2 regions of the Oceanobacillus phoenicis genome follow, and region 1 is predicted to be linked to the other one. Evidence: riboswitches for the same ligand, from Rfam matches in the RefSeq annotation. Region 1 holds a riboswitch; the other holds the start of a gene.
The links. Region 1 has a riboswitch for FMN ahead of ABC346_RS10680 (ECF transporter S component). Riboswitches for the same ligand answer to the same signal wherever they lie in the genome.

Region 1 (3,218 bases):
GACCAATCTGTGGGAATTGGCGGATCTATTGTACGAGATGGTATAAATCCAAAACATATTCGAAATTTAGCATTCTTGTTTTATGGTATATCTATATTGATAGGAATATACATTTGCATGATGTCTAGTTGGTGGATTGCAATTATTGGTTTATTTTGTATGATAATTGGTTATTTATATACTGGAGGCCCTATTCCAATTTCATATACTCCATTTGGAGAATTATTCTCTGGAGTATTAATGGGATCCGTTATAATCGGTATCACTTACTATATTCAAACAGGAACGATAACTTCGGAAATGGTTTGGATTTCCATTCCCATAACTATCTTTATTGGCTGTATCAATTTTGCAAATAATATCCGAGATCGTGAAGGAGACAAACGTGGTGGCAGAAAAACAATTGCTGTCCTGATTGGAAAGGAACGGTCCGTAGCACTTCTTGGGACATTAATGGCATTAGCGTATATGATGACATTATTATTTATCTTAATCGGATTCCTTCCGTATTGGTCCATCATCACTTTCTTAAGTGCTCCAAAAGCATACGGAGTTATAACCAAATTCCGTGGCAAGAAAACATCGATTGAAATGATGCCTGCAATGGGAGCTACCGCAAAAACAAACACGATGTACGGCATGTTATTAGGGCTGTCATTACTTATAACAGCATTGTTATAACTTTGAAAGGATGGGACTATGACAAATAAATTAAGCAAGGATAAGTTGAATTATTTTAAAAAGAAGTTAGAACAAATGAAAGAGGAGTTAGAAGAAAAACAAGATAACAATACTAACTCTGATGAACTCGCAAATTATGATAATCATCCAGCAGACCTAGGTACAGAACAGTTTGAAAAGCAACGAGATGCTGGTCTTAATCTAATGAGAGAAGATGAATTACAAGAAATTAACGATGCATTACAAAGGATTGAAGATGGCACTTATGGGATTAGTGAAAAATCAGGTGAACCTATTCCAGAAGAGCGCTTAGAAGTAATGCCCACGGCACGCCTTTTAGTATCAGAGGAAGAGGAAAGTAATTAAAAAATATTGCGCTTATGCTGAAAAAAAGCTTCGCTACCAATATGGTAACGAAGCTTTTTAATTTATTTTATAGAAAACCTTGTTTGTTGTTGTTGAAGCCATGCATGCAGTTTTATAAATAAAGGAATAAATAATACTGCAATAAACACACCTTTTAACATATTAAATGGTAATACACCTGCTATAACAGATATCCACTTAACTTGATTCGACATCTCCCATCCCATAAACCAACCATACGCTGGTAAAATTAGATAGTAATTTAGAATACTCATTCCAACTGCCATCACAATCGTTCCAATAACTAACCCCGTGATTAAGCCTTTTATCCCTTTAATTCGGTGATAGATCATAGAAACTGGTACAACTAACATTACACCTGCAATAAAATTAGACAGAACACCGATTGGGTCTCCAGATCCGGAGACTGCAAGATATAATAAATTTTTAAAACCAACTACTACAATTCCAGCTATTGGTGAAAAAATCAATGAAGCTATCAAAGCAGGTACATCACTAAAGTCTACTTTTAAATATGGTGTCGGTAAAAACGGTAAAGGAAAATTAATAAAAAATAATACCAATGAGATTGTACTTAATAACGCAATGATAATTAACTTTAATAGATTGTTCCTTTTGGATTTTTGCATCTGTGTCTCCTCCATCAGTTCATTCGACTCCGATCTTGTGATGAAGGACGATAACCTGTTTTGCATTACATTAAAAACCCTAGAGCGAGGCCCTAGGGTTTGAATACATCGTCAAATAATGCACACAAAAATCGTGTAACACAAAACATGATCGACATCTTCTCCCATCCAGACTATAACTGTCGGTACTGGAATCTAACCAGATCAACCACATAACGTATGCAGCTCGCGGACTTTACCGCCGGTCGGGAATTGCACCCTGCCCCGAAGATTGGAATCGAATATTTATTTGTTAGAAACTATTATACATTCACTTTGAATTTTTGGCAAGTCTATTTTTTTGGGATGAAGTCAGTATCAATGCTACCGTAATTGCTGAAATACCAGCTGATAGCTTTCCAATAATCATCGCAGTCACCATGGATGATTCTATACCTGCAACAAAACCTAAATGACCACCAAATACAAATGCACCACTCACTGCAAATGCTACATTCATAACCTTTCCGCGTTCATTCATTTGAGGTAACAAGGCTAGCATAGGAATCACATGAGCTACAGATGCTATTAGTCCTGTCGTTGCAGCGGAATTTATTCGTAAACTCTCACCAATCTTTTGTAAATGTTTTGAAGCAAGCTTTGTAATTGCTGCAACAAGCGGAAAAGCTCCAGCTAACACAATTGCGATTAAGCCAACTATTTGAATACCTTCTTCTAAAGGTGCTAACCCCGGGATAACTGTAATTTTAGTAATGGTTTCAATACCAATCGCTAATAATCCAATTAATGCAATTGTTGTCACTGTTTTACCTAACCAATGAAATAGTATAATCATCTTGTCAGCAAAAAATAGTAATCCTATTAAAATAAAAATTGAGAACACAATAGGAATAATAAGATTTCTAATCATCATCGACCAGTCAAAACCAGCATAAAATCCTCCCATTAAGCACCCAAAGGGTATTGTACTAACCCCAATCATAATACCTTTCGCAAAATAAGCTTGATCTTGTTTTTTTATCATACTGAGGGCAACCGGTATGGTAAATGAAATCGTTGGTCCGAGCATTGTTCCTAAAAATACCCAAGCAAATAATGCTGCCTCATTACTTTCAGCCATTTGTTCTGCAAGTGCTTGTCCACCCATATCTAATGCTAATATTGTATTCGCGAATGTAGCTGGATCTGCCCCAATCCAATTATATATAGGAGTTACAATTGGAGTTAATATATTTGCGATTACAGGAGCTAAAGAGACAATTCCTACAATTACTAATGCCAACGTCCCCATAGACGTAATTCCTTCTTTAAATTTCTCGCCCAAACCGAAGCGATTACCAGCTAAATAATCAATTCCACCTAAAAATAAAAATACTGCTAATATAAGCATTATAATTTCGTTTATATTCATATGATTACCCCTTATGTATCCATAAAATATGATTACTCGAACTCAGCTTACACTATATCAAATATGGGGTAAACATTTAGAAAAGAAAAAAGTCTGTAGGAAAGGAATTT
Region 2 (3,218 bases), 1.1 Mb from region 1:
AAAAACTGTCCATAGCCTTCGTAAATCACGATAAAGACTTCTGGACAGTTTGTTTAACCTAGTTCATTCCAACACTCTCAAACGTGAAATTGTTCGTTTAATGATATCATTTCAAGTAGTCCGAGCGCTGTTTCCGCACCTTTATTTCCAGCTTTTGTCCCAGCTCTTTCTACAGCTTGCTCAATTGACTCTGTTGTTAGCACGCCAAATAATACTGGTATGTTACTATTCATCCCTACTTGAGCTACACCTTTAGAGACTTCATTACAAACATAATCATAATGTGTAGTTGCTCCGCGAATAACTGTTCCTAACGTTAATACACCGTTATATTTTTGAGAATGAACTGCGCGCTTGGTGATATAAGGAATCTCAAAAGCACCTGGAACCCAAATCACATCAATATTTTCCTTAGCTACGCCGTGACGAATAAGTATATCTTCTGCACCCGATAATAGTTTCGAAGTAATAAATTCATTAAATCTACTTGTTACAATCGCTATCTTCTTGCCCTGTCCATTATAGTTGCCTTCATAAATTGTCATATGATCAAACTCCTTTAAAATTAATTTTCTATCGCTATTCCTTTTTTTCGATATTGAACGAGATCTTCTACTGTAATTACGGTCAACTTCCATTGTGCCGCCAATTTCTTTAGATTTGGATATCTTGCCATTGTCCCATCATCATTTAAAATCTCACAAATATATGCCGATGGAATCGAATTGGATAGTCTAGCCAAATCAACAGCTGCTTCTGTGTGACCTCTACGTTCCAATACACCTGCATTTTTCGCTATAAGCGGAAACATATGGCCCGGACGTTTAAAATCAGTCGCTTTTGATAATGGATCCGCTAAAGCCCTTATCGTATCTGCACGATCAGCCGTAGAAATCCCTGTGGAATTGGTATAATGATCAACACTAACCGTAAACTGAGTCCCATACGTATCAGTGTTATTCTCAGACATTGCATGTAAATCTAATTCCAACGCTCGTTTTTCTGTGATAGGAACACAGATCAATCCTCGTCCATACTTAGTCATAAAATTAACATTTTCATGTGTTACAAATTCACTGAGCCCAACAAGATCTCCTTCTGCTTCTCGGTCCGCATCATCCGCAACAATAATAAGTTTTCCATTTCGTAAATCTTCTATCGCTTGCTCTATCTTGCTTTGCTCGTTCATTTTTACCCTCCTTAGAATCCATTTTCTTGTAAAAAGGACTGTGATAAGGTTTGCTTGTTTGCTTGAAGAATATATTTAGCAAGCATGTCAGTTTCCAAATTTACGTAATCACCCACTCGACGTTGGGACAAAATCGATGCATGTTGTGAATGGGGAATCAAACTAATTGTAAATGCATGACTAGATTTTTCTGCAACCGTTAAACTCGTTCCATCCAATGTGACTGAACCTTTCGCAATTACTTCTTGCGCATATTGTTTCGGTAAAGTAAAACTCATGTAATATGCATTTTGGTCTTTCCATGTACGTTTAACGGTAATGGTAGAATCTACGTGACCCGCAACGATATGCCCCTCGAACCGATCTGTCGCAAGCATCGCCCTTTCTAGATTAACGGCGGATCCACTCTTCACATATTGAAGATTAGTAGATCGAAATGTTTCTGGCATGACATCAGCTGTAAATGTATCTCCAGCTATTTTTGTGGCAGTCAGACACACACCATTGACAGCCATGCTATCGCCAACGTTGTAATGCAGCAATTGCGCTTCCGTTGTCTGAATATCAAGTTGAATTGTTTCTCGTTTCTTCTCCACGTTTGTAACTTGCCCAATTGTTTGAACAACTCCTGTAAACAAACCATCAGCTCCTTTTATTTAATTTAAATCAAGAAATGAATGTGTTCTTAAAAAGGGGAATTAATAGCAACAACTAAAGAATTAGTCGTACCCTAGAACCAATGTGAGAGGATAAGTGAACTTCATAACATTCACTCCATATAAAAAGCCCCGCAATATGTAGATTGCGGGGCTTAAGCTAACTCTAATAAACGATATGTGTAAAAATACGTAAATTTAAGACTACTAGAAAAAACCTGGTTTTCTCCACGTCAAATAGATATACGTATCCATACAGCTATTCTTCTCCCATCCAGACTATTACTGTCGGTTCTAGATTCTCACTAGATCCACCGCATAAAGCGGGTCACGGACTTCAAGTTCTGATGACTTGTCACCGCCGGTCGGGAATTACACCCTGCCCCGAAGAATACACTATTCAATTCTAAGTAAAAGTGTATAAGTTCAGAGAGTTAATGTCAATACACATCTAAAATTGCTTGCCAAGATATATTTTAATAAATACTATATTGATCCATCTTATCAAGCAATTTTGTTATACTTACAAACAAGTCTCGTTGAGATTGTCTTCCCCAATCTTCTTCCACTTCTGCCATCAACCACATGACCTCATCGAGAAAAACATGCTTTACAGCTATTTTCCAGTAGTTTATTTCCTCTAGTGTAAATTGCTGATACTTCTTATATCCGTTCAAGAAAATTTGCCATTCTTCTGGTGTAAAAATACGATCAGGAGCACTATCTAATTCATTATGAAACAATAACAAAGCCAATGAAATATCGAATATACGCGGAATCCATTTCGCATTATCTGGGTCGATAAGTACTGGATGTTGTTGGTAGATGAGATTATTCGCTTTGTAATCATGCGGTGTCTCAACCCACGCTAAATTTGCTTGTTGAAGGGATGATTGGTGATCTATTGATTCATGTAATATGGAACGTAATTTATCCGTATCTATATCCACACGATACAATGTTACAAAACGATCGATTCTTTCCATATATTCGTCTACTTCATGATGATAAAAATCAAAAACATTATACGCTTCCAAATCAAAGTCATTATTGTCCGTGCTTAACGCATGAATGCTTCCAAGTAACTTACCAGCTTGATATATTTCCGCTTCTCTAGCGCTGTATGTTATCCCTTCTATAAATGGATAACATACATAATATTCTTCACCAACACGTTTGGGATTATCTTCATTTAACTTAACCGGAGTTACAATAGAGACTTGTTGCTTACCTAGGTACTCAACATAATTTACTAGATTGATAGCTAGTTCATAAGGTGATTGCGTTTTTTTGACAATATAATTATCCACTTTATATACCGGAGCAAATGGATAAATGCTTTTCATTTCATGTTCTACCTTAAAGCCAAACTT

Region 2: linked by a shared signal. The riboswitch ahead of ABC346_RS05685 (riboflavin synthase) and the one ahead of ABC346_RS10680 (ECF transporter S component) in region 1 are both predicted to bind FMN.

Annotation. Positions count from the first base shown of each region.
Region 1 is NZ_JBDFME010000001.1:2,153,104-2,156,321, reverse strand. Features, by position in the region: gene ABC346_RS10690 (1,4-dihydroxy-2-naphthoate polyprenyltransferase) at 1-681, shown strand, start outside; gene ABC346_RS10685 (TraR/DksA C4-type zinc finger protein) at 700-1,047, shown strand; gene ABC346_RS10680 (ECF transporter S component) at 1,110-1,697, opposite strand; FMN riboswitch at 1,850-1,973, opposite strand; gene eutH (ethanolamine utilization protein EutH) at 2,008-3,108, opposite strand.
Region 2 is NZ_JBDFME010000001.1:1,054,443-1,057,660, reverse strand. Features, by position in the region: gene ribH (6,7-dimethyl-8-ribityllumazine synthase) at 78-545, opposite strand; gene ribB (3,4-dihydroxy-2-butanone-4-phosphate synthase) at 566-1,189, opposite strand; gene ABC346_RS05685 (riboflavin synthase) at 1,201-1,827, opposite strand; FMN riboswitch at 2,104-2,241, opposite strand; gene ABC346_RS05680 (phosphotransferase) at 2,322-3,218, opposite strand, start outside.